DNA from 2 places in the Microbispora sp. NPDC046933 genome. Region 2 is predicted to be linked to the other one. Evidence: predicted binding sites of a transcription regulator. Region 2 holds the regulator's gene; the other holds the start of a gene.
The links. Region 2 encodes LexA, which represses DNA repair genes until DNA is damaged. Its sites were predicted from a motif close to TCGAACANNTGTTCGA; they were not measured.
Positions count from the first base shown of each region.

Region 1: the regulator LexA is predicted to act here: its motif matches at 6,746-6,761, upstream of recA (recombinase RecA).

Region 1 covers NZ_JBEYWW010000004.1:180,379-189,430, reverse strand. Annotated here, with positions in the region: gene ABZ857_RS07205 (DEAD/DEAH box helicase) at 1-2,787, opposite strand, end outside; gene ABZ857_RS07200 (DUF3046 domain-containing protein) at 3,207-3,401, shown strand; gene ABZ857_RS07195 (hypothetical protein) at 3,606-4,037, shown strand; gene ABZ857_RS07190 (transcriptional regulator) at 4,034-4,342, shown strand; gene ABZ857_RS07185 (ATP-binding cassette domain-containing protein) at 4,335-5,213, shown strand; gene ABZ857_RS07180 (ABC transporter permease) at 5,210-6,295, shown strand; gene ABZ857_RS07175 (hypothetical protein) at 6,321-6,596, opposite strand; gene recA (recombinase RecA) at 6,929-8,029, shown strand; gene recX (recombination regulator RecX) at 8,656-9,052, shown strand, end outside.
Region 2 covers NZ_JBEYWW010000016.1:69,316-78,367, reverse strand. Annotated here, with positions in the region: gene ABZ857_RS22065 (pyridoxamine 5'-phosphate oxidase family protein) at 1-351, shown strand, start outside; gene ABZ857_RS22060 (hypothetical protein) at 389-877, opposite strand; gene ABZ857_RS22055 (YbjN domain-containing protein) at 1,113-1,547, shown strand; gene ABZ857_RS22050 (NADPH-dependent F420 reductase) at 1,639-2,265, opposite strand; gene ABZ857_RS22045 (vitamin B12-dependent ribonucleotide reductase) at 2,506-5,394, opposite strand; gene nrdR (transcriptional regulator NrdR) at 5,524-5,994, opposite strand; gene lexA (transcriptional repressor LexA) at 6,426-7,142, shown strand; gene ABZ857_RS22030 (cellulase family glycosylhydrolase) at 7,236-8,891, opposite strand.

The sequences.
Region 1 (9,052 bases), on a different contig from region 2:
GGCGTACTTGCTCGCTACCCCGAGCAGGTGGGCCGCCCGCTGGCGCTGCTGCCACAGGGGACTGCGCCTGCCGGGCGAGCGGCGGGGCAGCAGGAGGGCGCGTCCGGCGCACTCCCGGAACCGGGAGGCGAACAGGGCGGAGCCCCCCAGCTCCTCGATCACGACCTGCTCGATCTCCTCGGCGTCGAACACCGCGACGTCGGTCGGCGCGTCCTCGAAGGTGTCGGGCACGCGCAGCACGATCCCGTCGTCGGAGTGGACGGCCTGGACGTCGACGCCGTACCGCTCGCGCAGCCGCCGTCCGATGGCGAGCGCCCAGGGGGCGTGGACCCGCGCGCCGAAGGGGGAGTGGATCACCACACGCCAGTCGCCCAGCTCGTCGTGGAACCGCTCGACCACGAGCGTGCGGTCGTCGGGCACATAGCCCGTCGCCTCCCGCTGCTCGGTCAGGTAGGCGAGCAGGTTGCCGACGGCGTAGTCGTCGAGCCCCGCCGCGCGGATCCGCTCGCGCGCCGCCGCCCCGTCGCCCCGGCCGCCCGCTCCGGCGGCCGACAGCTCACGGAGGAACGCGCCGATCGCCCGGCCCAGCTCGGCGGGGCGGCCAGGTGCGTCCCCGTGCCAGAACGGCAGCTTGCCCGGTTGCCCGGGGGCGGGGGAGACCAGGACCCGGTCGGCGGTGATGTCCTCGATCCGCCACGAGGTCGCGCCCAGCACGAACACGTCGCCGACGCGGGACTCGTAGACCATCTCCTCGTCCAGCTCGCCCACGCGCGACGCCTTGTCGCCCACCAGGAACACGCCGAACAGCCCGCGGTCGGGGATGGTGCCCCCGTTCGTCACCGCCAGCCGCTGGGCCCCGGGACGGCCATGGAGGGTGCCCGTCACCCGGTCCCACACGATGCGAGGCCGCAGTTCGGCGAACTCCTCGCTCGGGTAGCGCCCGGCGAGCATGTCGAGCGTCGCCTCCAGCGCGCCGCGCGGCAGCGTGGCGTACGGCGCGGCCCGGCGCACCAGCGTCTCCAGCGAGTCGACCGTCCACTCGTCGAGCGCGGTCATCGCGACGATCTGCTGGGCCAGCACGTCGAGGGGATTGCGCGGATAGCGGATCTCCTCGATCTGCCCCGTACGCATGCGCTCGGCCACGACGGCCGTCTGGACCAGGTCGCCCCGGTACTTGGGGAAGATCACGCCTCGGGAAACGGCCCCGACCTGGTGCCCGGCGCGGCCGATGCGCTGCAGGCCGCTCGCCACGCTGGGCGGCGCCTCGACACAGGCCACCAGGTCGACCGACCCCATGTCGATGCCCAGCTCCAGGCTGGAGGTGGCGACCACCGCAGGCAGGCGGCCCGACTTCAGCGCCTCCTCGATCTGGGACCGCTCCTCCTTGGAGACGGAGCCGTGATGCGCCCGCACCACCTCGGGGATCGCGCCGCCCGAGGCTCCCGCCTGGGCCATCATCTCCGACGGCATGGCCGCCGGGCTGGTCCGCCGGGCATCCCCGCGCTGGGCATCAGGCCATAGAGCGTCCGTCCGCCCGGTGTCTTCGTGCGCGCTGTCCCCGTGCGTGCTGTCTTTGTACGTGCTGTCTTCGTGCGCGCTGTCCCCGCGCTCGGCGTCCGCGTGTTGGGTGTCAGATCCTTCGCGCCGGTCCGACCACTGCGCGTGCAACTCCTCGAAGGCCTCCGCCCAGTGGGCCGGATCCGCCTGGCCCGGACCCTCGCCCCGCGCGTGGGCGGTCCGGCGTTCCCAGGCGAGCTCGTTGAGCCGGGTGCACAGGCGCTCCGACAGACGACGCGAGTTGGCGAAGACGATCGTGGACCGATGGGCCTCGATCAGGTCGAGAAGGTGCTCCTCGACATGCGGCCAGATGCTCCTCCGGTGCTCCGGCGACTCGCCGTCAGCCCCGGGCGGAGGCGGCGCAAGCTCGGTCATGTCCTCCACCGGGACCACGACGTCGACCTCGATGACCTTCTCGGAGGGCGGCTGCACGACCGTGGCCGGGCGGGACCCGCCGAGGAACGTCGCCACCTCCTCGACCGGCCGTACGGTCGCCGACAGTCCGATGCGCTGGGCCGGAGCGGGCAGCAGGGCGTCGAGCCGCTCCAGCGTCAGCGCGAGGTGCGCCCCGCGCTTGGTCCCCGCGACGGCGTGGACCTCGTCCACGATCACGGTCTCGACGCCGCGCAGCGCCTCGCGCGCCTGCGAGGTGAGGATCAGGAACAGGGACTCGGGCGTCGTGATCAGGATGTCGGAGGGCCGGGCGGCGAAGCGGCGCCGGTCCTCGGCCGCGGTGTCTCCGGAGCGGATGGCCACCGAGATGTCAGAGGCGGGCAGTCCCATCCGCAGCGCCGTCTGCCGGATGCCCGTGAGCGGGGCCCGCAGGTTCCGCTCGACGTCCACCGCGAGGGCCTTCAGGGGGGAGACGTACACGACCCGGCACTGCCGGGGCGGATCCCCGTCCTTCCGGCCGCGTCGCGCGCCGCCGCGGCCGACGGCCCGCCCCGCCACAGGTTCGCCGTGCCGCTCCGCGCCGGTTCCGCCGTGCCGCTCCTCCTGCGCCGCCACGTTTCGCGGCGAGGCCGGGACCGCCGTGTGCTCGACGGCGAGGCGATCGATGGCCCACAGGAAGGCGGCGAGCGTCTTGCCGGACCCGGTGGGAGCGACCACGAGCGTGTTCTCGCCCCGCGCGATCGACGACCACGCGCCCTCCTGCGCGGTGGTCGGCGTCGCGAAGGCGCCGGCGAACCACTCCCTGGTCACCGGGCTGAAGCAGTCGAGCGCACCCACCTGCCCATCATGCATCGCCCCACCGACAGAAAACGCCGTGCCGCCATCCCGTCACCAGGTGAGCGGCAAGAGTGGGGCAAGGCGGCCCCGGCAGGCGTGATCCCGTGCGACGTGACGACATGGTCCGGCGGAGGGAGAACGACATGCCCGGCGGGGGAGCCGTATCGACCGGCAGGACCGCGCCCGCCAGGCCCGCCAGCCGTGGCACGAGGGCCTGCGGGCGGACCGCGCGGAACGGGTCAGCCGGCGAAGACGGCTGCTGTTCCAGGACCCGGACGGCGCCCGGCTGGAACTGCTCGCCGACCCGCTCGGCGAGATGTACGGCACCCGCGTCACGTGACGCCGCCTCCCGCCGGCGGAAGCGATCGCGGCGCAGCGGCCGGGACGGCTCATCCCGGCCGCGGCGTCATACTGAACGCATGCGCCTCACAGACTTCTGGAACAGGATGCGCCGCCACTTCGGCGAGGCGTACGCGGAGTCGTGGGCGAAGGACTACGTCATCGCCGGGCTCGGCGGGCGCACGGTCGAGCAGGCCCTCGCGGAGGGCGTGGCGGCCAAGCAGGTCTGGCAGGCCGTCTGCCAGGAGGTCGACGTGGACCCCAAGCTACGCTGACCCCCTTTCTCCGCCTGCCGGCAGACCGCGCCGGCGGCTACCGCTCGGCGGCGGTCTCCGCCGACTCCACCACGTGACCACGGCGGCGTGACCCCGTCACGTGCCGCTCCGTCCATCACCCCTGTGCTCCGTCGCCTACGGCAACCACTTGAACGTCGGTTGAGTGCTTGCTAGCGTGTTGAGCGGATGAACACGGAGGAAGCAGTGAGCGGAGACCATTTCACTCCGGATGAGGCTCTCCAGGAGATCGGGCGCGTGGGGCGGCGGGTCCGGCATTCCTCGCGCGGGCCCGGACGGGCGTACCTGTTCGTGGGACTGGCCACGATGGTCTACTGGCCGGCGATATTCCTCGGCGGCCATCCGCTGCCGTTGATCGCAGGGCTCGGGTGGATCGTGCTGACGGTCGCCCTGTGCGTGTACTGGGCCCGCCTGCGGGTCCACGACCGGCTGATGAAGCGGATCAACGGGCCGGTCTCGGCCGCGTACGTGGCGACGATGCTGGCACCGTTCGTCGTCGGTGTCTGGCTGTTGCCCGATCGGCCCACGGCGGGCTGGACGGCGGTGTTCGCCGCGCTGTCGGTGCTCGCCGGGCTGCCCCTGGTGTACGGCGGCCTCCGCGTGACGAGGAACCGATGACCGCCCACCCGCGCCACGAGCTCGACGAGATCATCCACGCGCCGGTGCGGCTTTCGATCGTGGCTGCTCTGGCCGCGGCCGACAAGGCCGACTTCCGGTTCCTCCGCGACACCATCGAGGTCAGTGACTCGCTGCTCAGCAAGCACATCCTCACGCTAGAAGAGGCCGGCTACGTCCGGGTGGAGAAGACCTTCGTCGGCAAGCGCGCGCGGACCTGGCTCTCGCTGACCGATCGGGGGCGTACGGCCTTCGACACATACATGGACGTTCTGCGACGAATTGTGGAGGCGACCCCCCGTGCTTGAGATCGACGGCCTGCGCAAACGCTATGGAGACAAGACCGCCCTCGACGGGGTCGGCTTCACCGTACGGCCGGGCGAGACGTTCGGGTTCGTCGGCGCCAACGGCGCGGGCAAGACGACGACGATGCGGATCATCATGGGCGTGCTCGACGCCGACTCCGGCGAGGTGCGCCTCGACGGGCGCCCGGTGACGTACGACGCCCGCCGCACGTTCGGCTACATGCCGGAGGAGCGCGGCCTCTACCAGAAGATGAAGGTCGCCGAGCAGATCGAATACTTCGGCAGGCTCCACGGGCTCGCCCCGGCCACCGCGCGCTCGGCCACCGCCGCCCTGATCGAACGGCTCGGCCTGGTCGAGCGGCGCGACGACGCCGTGGAGGCGCTGTCGCTCGGCAACCAGCAGCGGGTGCAGCTCGCCGTCGCGCTCGTCCACGAGCCGGCGGTCCTGATCCTCGACGAGCCGTTCTCGGGCCTCGACCCGCTGGCGGTCGACGCGCTCGCGGAGGTGCTCAAGGACCGCGCCGCCGCGGGCGTGCCGGTGATCTTCTCCAGTCACCAGCTCGACCTGGTCGAACGGCTCTGCGACTCGGTCGGCATCATCTCGTCGGGCCGCATGGTGGCGTACGGACCGGTCGGCGAGCTGCGCGAGCGGGAAGGCCGCGGGGTGCTGCGAGTCGTGGTCAGGGACGCCGCGCCCGGCTGGGCCGACGGCCTGCCCGGCGAGCTGACCCGCGAGGGCGGCCGCGACGTCCTGCTGTGCGAGGAGGGCGACGACCAGGACATCCTGCGTACGGCGATCGGGGCGGGCAGGGTGGAGCACTTCGGCCGCAGGCAGCCGACGCTGGCCGAGATCTTCAGGGAGGCGGTGGCATGAACGGGCTGTGGCTGGTGGCCCAGCGGGAGATCCGCACGCGCATCCGGACCAGGTCGTACCTGATCAGTCTGGCGGTCAGCGCGGTCCTGGTGGCGGCGCTCGCGTTCCTGCCCAAGGTGCTGGGCGGCGACGACACCTACGACGTCGGCGTGGTGGGCGACGCGCCCCCGCCCGCAGCTCAGCTCGCGTACTCGCGGTATCCGGACGAGGCGGCCGCGCGGAAGGCCGTGATCGACGGGGACCTCGACGCGGCCCTGATCAACGGGGACAAGGTCCTCGCGAACGGCGAACTCGACCAGCGGCTGGGGTTGATCCTGGAGAGCGCCCACCGCGACGCCCAGATCAAGGCGGCCGGTCTCACGATCACGCCGCTGACGGTGGAGTCGGTCGGCGCCGACGCCCGCTACCAGGGCGTGCGCACCGGCATCGCCACGCTGATCGTGATGGTGCTGTTCTTCCTGCTCATCTACTCCTCGATGTTCGTCGCCATGGGCGTGGTGGAGGAGAAGGGCAGCCGCATCGTGGAGATCCTGCTCACCTCGGTGCGTCCCTGGCAGCTCCTGGGCGGCAAGATCGTCGGACTGGGCTCGCTGGGGCTGGTCAACCTCGTCGTGGTCATCGCCGCCGGTCTGTCGGCGTCGTTCGCGACCGGCTTCACGGCCGACCTGCCGCCCGGAACAGGGGGAATCGTGGTCAGCGCGGTCGTCTGGTTCGTGCTGGGCTACGCCTTCTTCTCGGCGCTCGCCGCCGCCTTCGGCTCCCTGGTGTCACGGCAGGAGGAGCTCAACAGCGTCCTGACGCCGATGACCATGCTCATGACGCTCACCTACCTGACGGCCTACTTCGCCGCCGTCGAGCCGGCGGGCACGGTCGCGCGCGTGCTGTCGTTCGTGCCGCCGTTCTCCTCGATGGTCATGCCCGTGCGTACGGCGGCCGCCGACGTGCCGATGGGGGAGATCCTCATCGCCGGAGCGCTCATGGTCGTGGCCGTGGTGGCCGTCCTGCTGGGCGCGGCCCGGGTCTACCGGCGGGCGGTGCTCCGCACCGGCGCCAGGGTCAAGCTGGGCGAGGTCGTCCGCTGACCGGGCGGGGGCGTCAGCCGGAGGATCAGGGGTGCCGGGAGAGCGTCCGGCCGATCAGTTCGGCCGCACGGCCGGGATCGTCGGCGCTCTCCTGGCCGCCCGGGGCCCACAGGAACATCCACCCTTCCGCGGCGGGCGTCGCGAAGACGATCGTCTGCCTGCCGGTGCCCGGGTGCCAGACGGACAGGACCGGATCGTCCGTGCCGAGCAGTCGCGCGGAGAGGCCGTGCTCGGGGAGCCGCGCCGCCAGCGCCTCAAGGTGGGCCAGGCGCTGTCCGCTGTAGTCGCCGGTGCCCGTCACGTGGCCCCTCCAGCGGGAGATCCAGCTTTGCTACAAGGATCGTCCCAGGTCAGCGCGCTGACAACCATGGCAGAGTAACGCCCGGGAATGTAACGGCGCGGTTGGGGTCCCGTTCGCCCGCCGCGCGGGGCGGCGGTTCGGGCATGTGATCGAACAGTCGTTCGGCTATATTGGACTGGTCGCCGCCGGGGTGCGCGCCGTCACGGCGCCGGGGCGCGACAGACTCCCGGCCCGCCTTTCGGGGCGGCGTGCGGGAAGCTCCGGAAAATGTCGGTGGCACCCCGTAGCTTTTCGGTGACCGATGCAGACGACCACCCTCCAGGGGGCACCCAATGGCAATCAACGACCGCGAGAAGGCCCTTGAGACCGCCCTCGCGCAAATCGAGCGGCAGTTCGGCAAGGGCAGCGTCATGCGCCTCGGAGACGACGCGCGTGCCCCGGTCGAGGTCATCCCCACCGGTTCTATCGCTCTCGACGTCGCCCTCGGCATCGGCGGCTACCCCCGCGGCAGGATCGTCGAGGTGTACGGCCCCGAGTCCTCCGGTAAGACGACGGTCTCCCTGCACGCGGTGGCCAACGCCCAGAGGGGCGGCGGCATCGCCGCGTTCATCGACGCCGAGCACGCCCTCGACCCCGAGTACGCGAAGAAGCTGGGGGTCGACGTCGACGCGTTGCTCGTCTCCCAGCCGGACACCGGTGAGCAGGCACTCGAGATCGCGGACATGCTGATCCGCTCCGGCGCCGTCGACATCATCGTGATCGACTCGGTGGCGGCCCTCGTGCCGAAGGCCGAGATCGAGGGCGAGATGGGCGACAGCCACGTCGGCCTCCAGGCCCGCCTCATGTCGCAGGCCCTGCGCAAGGTCGCCGGCGCCCTGAACCAGACCCGGACGACCGCCATCTTCATCAACCAGCTCCGCGAGAAGATCGGCGTCATGTTCGGAAGCCCCGAGACCACCACGGGTGGTAAGGCGCTGAAGTTCTACGCGTCGGTGCGGCTGGACGTGCGCAGGATCGAGACGCTCAAGGACGGCACCGAGCCGGTCGGCAACCGGACCCGGGTGAAGGTCGTCAAGAACAAGATGGCCCCGCCCTTCCGTCAGGCCGACTTCGACATCCTGTACGGCATCGGCATCTCCCGCGAGGGCGGGCTGATCGACATGGGCGTCGAGCACGGGTTCGTGCGCAAGGCCGGCGCCTGGTACACGTACGAGGGCGACCAGCTCGGGCAGGGCAAGGAGAACGCCCGCAACTTCCTGAAGAACAACCCCGACATCGCCAACGAGATCGAGAAGAAGATCAAGGAGAAGCTCGGTGTCGGGCCGCGGCTCGACACGCCGAGCGAGCCGCCCGCCGCTCCGGCGGCGCCGCCCGCCCCCACGTCCGGCAGGGGAAGCAAGGCGGCCAGCGCGCCCAAGCCGGGTGACGTCTGAGCGCAGGCATGAGGCGCGACGAGCCCCCCGGCGCGGACGACGAGATCGGGCCGGGGGACTGGAACTCGGGACCCTGGGGGCCGGCCGACGAGCCGCCCGGGTCGGCCGAGGACGCGTCCGCGACGATCGCCGCCCTGCGTGCGGAGATCCGCAGACGCGAGACCCGCGTTGACGCAGGCCCCGACGACGCCGGGAAGAACAACACCTGGAAGAACGGCACCGGGAAGAACAACACCTGGGAGAACGACGCCGGGAAGAACGGCACCTGGGAGACCGGTGCCCGCGGGCCGGCACGCTCCGGCGGCGAAGGCCGCCGGGCTCGCCGAGGACGCCGTTCGGGCGAGTTCGACGCCCGGGGCCGTGCCCAGGATCCGGACCAGCCCGAGAGCTTCGGCGGGGCCGAGGGCTTCGGCGGGGCCGAGAGCTTCGATGGTGCCTTCCGCGACGAGCGCGGCTTCGGCGACTCGGACGGCTTCCGCGGCGGGCGCGGCTCGCGCGATTCCGGCGGCGCCGAGAGCTTCGGCGGTGGCGGCTTCTGGGGGCGGGACGACGCGGGTCGGGAGGCCGGCGGGGCCGGAGGGCGGCGTCGTCAGGGACGTAGCCGTCGGCGGGGCGACCGGCCAGGGCTGAGGGACCAGGGGGCGCCGGGAGAGCGGGGGACGCCGAGAGACCGGGGAGAGCGTGAGCGGTCCGGCGGATGGCTTCCCGACGGGCCGCAGGAGGGCACGGCGGCGAGCGCGGGGCCGTCGGCCGACCCCGAGGCGGTGGCCAGAGCCATCTGCCTGCGGTTGCTGACGATGGCGCCCAGGACCCGGGCCCAGCTCGCGGAGGCCCTGCGCAAGCGGGACGTGCCCGAGGACGCGGCGAACGCCGTGCTGGAGCGGTTCTCGGAGGTCGGGCTCATCGACGACGAGGCGTTCGCCGCCGCCTGGGTGAGCTCCCGGCACGCCGGTCGCGGGCTCGCCCGCCGCGCGCTCGCCCAGGAACTGCGGCAGCGCGGCGTGGCCGAGGAGACGGTCAAGG
Region 2 (9,052 bases):
CACGGCGTGAACTACCGCAGCGCGATGATCTACGGCGTGCCCCGCGTGCTGGAGGACGACGAGAAACCGGCCGCCCTGCGCTGCCTGACCGAACACGTCACCCCCGGCCAGTGGGACTACGCCCGGCAGCCGAACCGCAAGGAACTCGCCGCCACGACGATCCTCGCGCTCCCGCTCGCCGAGGCGTCGGTCAAGGTGCGCGAAGGCCAGCCGGACGACGCCGGCGACCCGCACGACGTGTGGGCCGGGATCCTGCCGCTCACCCGGTCGTGGCAGGCCCCGGTGACCGACCCGCAGGCCGCCGCCCATCCCGTCCCGCCGCACATCCTGACCCGCACCATGCCCCACTGACCGGGGCGCCGTACGATCCGGCGGGCCGGGATTCGTCTCACCGGACCGGCAGCCACACCGTGCCCGAGCCCCGGTCGCGGGTCAGCGTGATCTCCCAGCAGCCCGGCTTGGGGAAGACGAACCCCGTCCCCCACTCCTGACCGGGCCGGTGCCAGGTCGATCCGCCGTGCGCCTCGGGTCCCCAGGTCAGCCTGGCGGCGGTGCCGTCGGGGAGCGCGGCGGTCACGCGCAACGGCCCCTCACCCGTCATCCGCCACACGATCTTGACCTCCCGTCCGGCGGCGAGGGGCACCGGCGCGAACATCAATCCCCACACCTCGGCTCCCCGCCCGGCACCCCGCACCTCGGGCAGTGCGTTCGCCGTGCTGCCGGCCGTCCGTCCGCAGGACCCCTGAGCGGGGACCGACACGGGGACGGACACGGGCGGGAGCGCCGTTCCGGCACCGGTGCCGGTGTCGGGAGTTCCGGTGCCGGCGCAGCCCGCCACGAGCGCCAAGCCGCACAAGCCGACCGCAGTGTGCCTCATGCCTCTGACTACCGTGGCGGCTACCCGGAGGTTCCCGCGCGCTGACGGTCGTTGGTCGACGTGATCTTCGGGGTCATCCGGTGTCGGCTGCTCAACCGGCACGCCCCGCTCGACGCCGCCCTGGCGGAGGACATCATGGCCCTCGTCACCAGGATCGGTTGAGCGGCGCCCTCTCCCCCGTCTCATCTGTCACGTCTGCCACTTCGGCGGCAGGCCGATGCGGCAGGATGGAGCGGTGACGCCTTCCCCAGCGGTCGTCCAGCCGGACCGGGACCTCCTCGAGGAGATCCTGGACGAGCTGGACATCGAGCACACCATAGACACAGAGGGCGACCTGGCGATCTCCACCGCCCACCTCACGATCTACTTCCTGTTCGGCAAGGAAGGAGACCTGTTCACCGTACGCACCTTCTACAACAGGCAGTTCTCGGTGGACGACAAGCCGATGCTGCTCGCGGCGCTCAACGAGTGGAACGCGGACACGATGTGGCCGAAGGTGTACACGTTCACCCAGGACAACGGCGCCATCCGGCTCGTCGGCGACTCCCAGGTCTACATCGGGGCCGGCGTGACCAGGGAACACCTGACCACGATGGTGGCCCACTGGGTCAGGTTCTCGATCAAGTTCTACCGCTGGCTCACCGACCGGCTCGCCTTCGAGACCGACTGATCAGACGGCGGCGTTCCCGGCAACCCCCGCAACCGCGGCACGCGCAGCCCATCGAGCATCGGTGAACCCTAGGGCGCCGGGAAATCCCTCGTCAGCCTCTGGCGAGCGCCTCGCGCAGCTCGGCGCTGGTCAGGCGGTTGACGTAGGCGGGCTTGTCCCGCTGGAAGCGCCGCCCCTCCGCGAGCGGGCCCGCGTCGACCACGTCGAATCCGAACGAGTCGATCAGCTCGGCGACCACCTTCTTGGCCTCGGCGTCGTCGCCCGCGATGGGCAGCGCGCGCCGGTTCTCCGTGCCCGCGGGCTGACCCTGCTCCGCGAGGTGGACGTAGTAGATGGAGTTGAACGCCTTGACGATCCGGGCTCCCGGCAGATGCGAGGAGAGCAGCTCGCTGTCGGTGGTCTCCCCCGCGTCGAGCTCGGGGAAGTGACCGTCCCGCTCGAAGTAGTAGTTGTTCGTGTCGATCACGATCGTGCCGTCGAGCGGCTCGACCGGCACCTCCCGGTATCTGCCGAAGGGGATCGTCACGACCACGATGTCGCCCGCCTCCGCGGCCTCGGCCGGGGTGGCGGCACGCGCGTTCGGGCCCAGCCGGGCCACGAGTTCGGAGAGCGTGTCAGGCCCGCGGGAGTTGCTCAGCACCACCGAGTGGCCGGCGTCGACCGCCAGCTTCGCGAGGGTGCCGCCGATGTTCCCGCTGCCGATGAATCCAATGACCATGGCTGCGGCAACACACGCGCCGCCGATGTCATTCCCCGGCCGAACCGCGTGGCATGGCGCCGGGATCGGCGCGTTGGGTCAGCACGGCGAGCACACGCCGGCGCAGCAGCTCCACGCTCGGCGCCCGAGAACGATCGCACGGAGGTACGACACTCTGACGGATGCCTCCCACCCGAACCCGAGTGGGAGGCATCCGTCATGGAGGTGATCACCGGGAGACGTGCCCGTACTTTCCAGGTTTCAGCTGCAGCCGCTGGTGCTGCCGCAGCCCTCGCAGACGTAGCAGCTGCCCGCGGGGCGCATCTTGGTGCCGCAGGTCAGGCACAGCGGCGCGTCGGCCGTACGACCCTGGTGGCTCTCCAGCGAGGCGCCGACCCGGCGCGGCTCCGGCACCGCCACCGGCGCGAGCTGCCCGTTGGACGGCTCCTCGGCGGGCTTGGTCTCGACGGGCGCGGACTGCGCCTTCTCGATGGGCGCAGACTGCGCCAGGGCGGCGGTGTCGACGTCCTGGAGCGCGGCCGGGTCCTCCCCGCGCTGCTGCGCGGCCCGCTCGGAGGCGGAGAAGATGCCCAGGGCGGCCCGGTCCTCGTACGGCAGGTAGTCGAGCGCGAGCCTCCGGAAGATGTAGTCCATCACGGACTGCGCCATCCGGACGTCGGGGTCGTCGGTCATCCCCGCCGGCTCGAAGCGCATGTTGACGAACTTCTGCACGTACGTGTCCAGCGGCACGCCGTACTGGAGGCCGATCGAGATCGCCACGGAGAAGGCGTCCATCACGCCCGCGAGCGTGCTGCCCTGCTTGGACATCTTGAGGAAGACCTCGCCCAGGCCGTCGTCGGGGTAGGACGAGGCGGTCATGTAGCCCTTGGCGCCGCCCACCGTGAAGCGCGTGGTGGTGCTCGGCCGCTGGTTCGGCATCCGCCGCCGGGTCGGCCGCGCGACCTCCACGACCTGGACGATCGGCTCCTTCTCCGCGGTCTCGGCAGGGACCTCCTCGGAGGTCTTCTTGGCGACCGACAGCGGCTGGCCGACCTTGCAGTTGTCGCGGTAGACGGCCAGGGCCTTGAGGCCGAGCTTCCAGCCCTCCAGGTAGACCTGCTCGATGTCGTCGACCGTGGCCGACTCGGGCAGGTTCACGGTCTTGGAGATCGCGCCGGACAGGAACGGCTGGACGGCCGCCATCATCCGCACGTGGCCCATCGGGGCGATGGCCCGCTCGCCCATCGCGCAGTCGAACACCTCGTAGTGCTCCGGCCGCAGGCCGGGGGCGTCCACGACGTGGCCGTGCTCGGCGATGTACTCGACGATGGCCTCGACCTGCTCCTCGGGGTAGCCGAGCCGGCGCAGCGCCCGCGGGATCGTCTGGTTGACGATCTGCATCGAGCCGCCGCCGACGAGCTTCTTGAACTTCACCAGCGCCAGGTCGGGCTCGATGCCGGTGGTGTCGCAGTCCATCATCAGGCCGATGGTGCCGGTCGGGGCGAGCAGCGACGCCTGGGCGTTGCGGTAGCCGTTCTTCTCGCCGAGCCGCAGGCACTCCTGCCACTGCCGGGTCGCCTCGACGTGCAGAGCCTTGTCCATGTCGTCGAGCGTGCGCAGGTCGTCGTTGGCCGCGGCGTGCTTGCGCATGACCCGCTTGTGCGGCTCGGCGTTGCGCTGGTAGCCGTCGTACGGGCCGACGATCCCGGCCAGCTCGGCCGAGCGGCGGTAGGACACGGCGGTCATCAGCGAGGTGATCCCGGCGGCGATGGCCCGGCCGCCGTCGGAGTCGTACGCGTGGCCGGTCGCCATCAGCAGCGCGCCCAGGTTGGCGTAGCCGATGCCGAGCTGGCGGTACGCCCGGGTGGTCTCGGCGATCTTCTGCGTCGGGAAGTCGGCGAAGGTGATCGAGATGTCCATCGCGGTGATGATCAGCTCGGTGACCTTCACGAAGGTCGCGACGTCGAAGCTGTCGTCGTCGCGCAGGAACTTCAGCAGGTTGATCGAGGCGAGGTTGCACGAGGAGTTGTCCAGGTGGACGTACTCCGAGCAGGGGTTGCTGGCCGTGATGCGCCCGGTCTCGGGGCAGGTGTGCCAGTCGTTGATCGTGTCGTCGTACTGCACGCCGGGGTCGGCACACTCCCAGGCGGCCTGGGCCATCTTGCGGAACAGCGACCGGGCCTCGACCTCCTCGATGACCTCGCCGGTCAGCCGGGCCCGCAGGCCGAACTTGCCGCCGGCCTCGACCGCGCGCATGAACTCGTCGGAGACCCGCACCGAGTTGTTGGCGTTCTGGTACTGGACGGAGACGATGTCCTTGCCGCCGAGGTCCATGTCGAACCCGGCGTCGCGCAGCGCGCGGATCTTGTCCTCCTCGCGCGCCTTGGTCTCGATGAACTCCTCGATGTCGGGGTGGTCCACGTCGAGGACGACCATCTTGGCCGCCCTGCGGGTGGCGCCGCCCGACTTGATGGTGCCGGCGGAGGCGTCGGCGCCGCGCATGAAGGAGACCGGGCCGCTGGCCGTGCCACCGCTGGACAGCAGCTCCTTGGACGAGCGGATGCGGGAGAGGTTGACCCCGGAGCCGGAGCCGCCCTTGAAGATCACGCCCTCTTCCTTGTACCAGTCGAGGATCGACTCCATCGTGTCGTCCACGGCCAGGATGAAGCAGGCGCTCACCTGCTGCGGCGAGCGGGTGCCGACGTTGAACCACACCGGCGAGTTGAAGCTGAAGATCTGGTGGATCAGCGCGTGCTTGAGCTCGTGGTCGAAGATCTCCGCGTCCTCCTCGGAGGCGAAGTAGCCGTTCTCCACGCCGGTCCTGGTGTAGACGCCCACCACCCGGTCGACGAGCTGCTTGAGACTCGACTCGCGCTGCGGGGTGCCCACCGCCCCGCGGAAGTACTTGGTGGTGACGATGTTGGCCGCGTTGACCGACCAGAAGTCGGGGAACTCCACGCCGTGCTGCTCGAAGTTGACCGAGCCGTCCCGCCAGTTCGTCATCACGACGTCGCGCCGCTCCCAGCGGACCTCGTCGTACGGGTGGACACCCGGGGTGGTGAAGACGCGCTTCATCTTCAGGCCCTTGCGCGGCCGCTTGCCGGCCCGGCCCCCCGCACCCGATACGGTGCCGCTCACGGTCTCCGTCATGACTTCCCCCTCCCAGGGCCCGGTGGAGCCCCTCTTTCGGACCACGCTCGTTACAACCTCATCGTCGCGCCGCCGCCACCGCGTCCGCGCCGTGCCCGCGCCCCGTCCCGGTCGTCCCGGGAGGCGCGCCTAGTCCTCGACCGGCTCCAGCTCGCCTCTGGCGGACCGGAGCCGCTCGATCTCCGCCTCGAAGTCGGCCAGCGTCTCGAATCCCCGGTAGACCGACGCGAACCGCAGGTAGGCCACCTCGTCGAGGTCGCGGAGAGGGCCCAGGATGGCCAGGCCCACCTCGTGGGAGGCGATCTCGGCCGCGCCGGTGCCCCGGATGCTCTCCTCCACGCGCTGCCCGAGCTGGGCGAGGGAGTCCTCGCTGACCGGGCGCCCCTGGCAGGCCCGCCGCACGCCGGCGATGACCTTCTCCCGGGAGAACGGCTCGGTGACCCCGCTGCGCTTGCTCACCATCAGCAGCACGGTCTCCTGGGTGGTGAACCTGCGCCCGCACTCGGGGCAGGTGCGCCGGCGGCGGATCGCCGCCCCGTCTTCGGCCGCACGGCTGTCCACGACCCGGGTGTCCGGGTGGCGACAGAACGGACAGTGCACTTCATCGCCTCCCTGAACGCACATCCCGAACACAAGGTGTGGTGAACTTACACCGCTGTGACTACTAGATGTTGTGGTCCAACCGTAGGAGTGCCCGACCTTGAACGCAAGTCGAACGGGCCATGGGAGAGGAAGTGCCTGTTCGGCGCGCGTGTCGCGCCTCCAGTCACGGCAGCCTCAACTGCCCCACGCGTAGGGGAATACGCCCTTTACGCGCCATTTCCAGCTGATTTCCGTACGGCTTCTGACCTGGGCGTACAGCGGTCAAAGAAGATCGGGTAAATCGAACACGGGATCGATCGAACTCCCGTACGATGAGACGGACGGCGAGATCGGCGATTTCGCTGGATATCGAACAATTGTTTGACGGTGATCTTGAATCGCGGTACGGTCGCTCTGTGCGACATGAGGAACACGGATTGAGAGGTGGCATCGTGAGTGACCGAAGTGAGCAAGCGGATGGCGTCAGCGACCTCGCGGTTCGCAGGCGCGACTCGCTTGGCCTCACCCCCAGGCAGCGGAAGATCCTCGAGGTGATCCGCGACTCGGTCCAGCAGCGCGGCTATCCGCCGTCCATGCGGGAGATCGGGGAAGCGGTCCAGCTGACCAGCACCTCCAGCGTGTCGCACCAGCTCACGGCGCTCCAGCGTAAGGGCTACCTCCGGCGTGACCCGCACCGGCCCCGGGCCCTGGAGGTCCGGCTGCCCGGCGAGCCGGTGCTGTGGGTGGATCCGGACGCCACCAGCGAGGAGGAGGCCGGGTTCAACCGGCCCACCGCGGCGTACGTGCCGCTGGTCGGCCGCATCGCGGCCGGTGGGCCCATCCTCGCCGAGCAGAGCATCGAGGACGTGTACGCGCTGCCCAAGCAGCTCGTGGGCGAGGGCACGCTGTTCCTGCTCCAGGTCTCCGGCGACTCGATGATCGAGGCCGCCATCGCCGACGGCGACTGGGTCGTGGTGCGGCAGCAGCCGGTCGCCGACAACGGCGACATCGTGGCCGCCATGATCGACGGCGAGGCCACCGTGAAGACGTTCAAGCGCAAGGACGGGCACGTGTGGCTGGTGCCGCACAACCCCAACTACGAGCCGATCCCCGGTGACGAGGCCACCGTGCTCGGCAAGGTCACGGCCGTCCTGCGCAAGCTGTAACCGGTCCGCCGGTTCCGGACGCCGCACAGGGACAAGCCCGGCGCTCACGGGAGCGCCGGGCTTGTGCTGTGCCCTGCGGGGCTTGTGCCGTCGTCAGGACGCGGTGCAGCTCACCGGCGACGGAACGCCGTTGGTGCCCGACCAGCTGCCGTTGAAGCCGAACGTGGTCGAGGCCCCGGCGCCCAGCGCGCCGTTGTAGGCCAGGTTCGTCACCGTGACGTTGGACCCGCTCGCGCTGAGCGTGCCGTTCCAGAGCTGGCTGATGCTCTGGCCGTCCGGGAAGGCCCACTTCACGGTCCAGCCCGAGATGGCCGAGGAACCCGCCTTGACCGTGACCTCGCCCTGGAAGCCGCCGGGATACTGGTTGGCGACCTTGTACGTGGCGGTGCAGGTCTTCCCGCCCGGCGACGAAGGAGACGCGGACGGCGACGCGGAGGGGGACGCCGACGGCGAGACCGACGGGGATGCCGAGGGGGACGCCGAGGGGGACACGCTCGGCGAGGCCGAGGGCGACACCGGCGGCGTCGGGTTGCCGCCCGTGGGCGGGATCAGGTAGGGCGAGATAATGCTCTGCTTGGCCTGGTCGACCGTCGCCCAGTCGTCCTTCAGGATGCCGCCCGTGTCACCCGAGTTGGGGTTCCACGACCAGTAGGTGAACGACATGCCGTTCACCCCGCTGCCCATGTACTTCATGAGCTCCTGGAGCCAGATCTTGTCGACGTTGCTGGCCAGCGTGGTGCCGAACTCGCCCACCATGATCGGCGCGATGTTCTGCTTGTACAGGTAGCCCCAGTACTTGTCCCAGATGGCCGGCATGTTGGCCGGGTACGACGGGTCGTCGAACCACGCCTGGTGGTAGACCGACGTGGCGTACTCGTGCGGCGAGTAGACGAGCCGGTTGGCCACGTTCAGCCGCACCGGGTACTGCCCGGCCTTGGTGAGGTTGCCGCCCCACCAGCCGCAGTCCTCGTCGTTGCTGGGGTCGTTGTCCCAGATGTTGGACAGGCCGCCGCTCGGGCAGCTCACGCCCTCCACGAAGATCAGCCAGTTGGGCTGCACGGACAGGATCGCGTTGCCCGCCCGCTCGGCCGCCAGACGCCAGTCGCGCGACTCGTCGCCGCAGCCCCAGCAGGAGCCGGTGGCGTTCGGGTTGGTGCCGTCGGCGTGCGGCTCGTTGTGCAGGTCCGCGCCGATCACGGTGGTGTTGCCGGCGTAGTGCTGGGCCAGCGACTTCCAGTCGCTGATCCAGGTGGACTCGGGGACGCCCGAGGTGTACCACAGCGCCGTCTGGCCCGCGCTGGTCGGCCGGTGCCGGTCGAGGATGATGCGCATGCCCTTCTGGCCCGCGTAGTCCACGACCTTGTCGAGGATCTGCAGCGGGGACAGGCCGATCAGGTCGGGGTTGGAGTACGTGTTGACGCTCGTCGCCTGCGCGCCCGGCTTCAGCGCGTCGTCGGAGAACGGCACCCGGATGGTGTTGTAGCCCAGGTTCGCCATGAGGTCGAGCTGGCTCTTCCACGGGTTGTTCGCCCACAGCCCGTGGAAGGTCTTGTTGTCGGTCTCCATGCCGAACCAGTTGATGCCGGTCAGCCGGACCGTGGCACCGGTGCTGTCAACGATCTTGTTCCCGCTGGTGTGCAGGTAGCCGGTGCCCGTACCGGCGGCGTTGGCCGGTGATCCGGTGACGACGAGAACGGTCGCCGCCATCGCGGCGGCGGTCGCCAGCCCGCCGAGAATGCGTCTGTACAAGACGTGCCTCCCACGTGGGGCGCACGCCGACGGTGAGCCATACGGTCAGGCGCGCACCCCAGACCACCGCCGGAGCGGTGGTGGTCGCGGCATGCCCTGACCGCACGCCTACATCGATATGACTAGTTTGTGGCTCGGGCGTAATTTTCTCCGTACGGCTG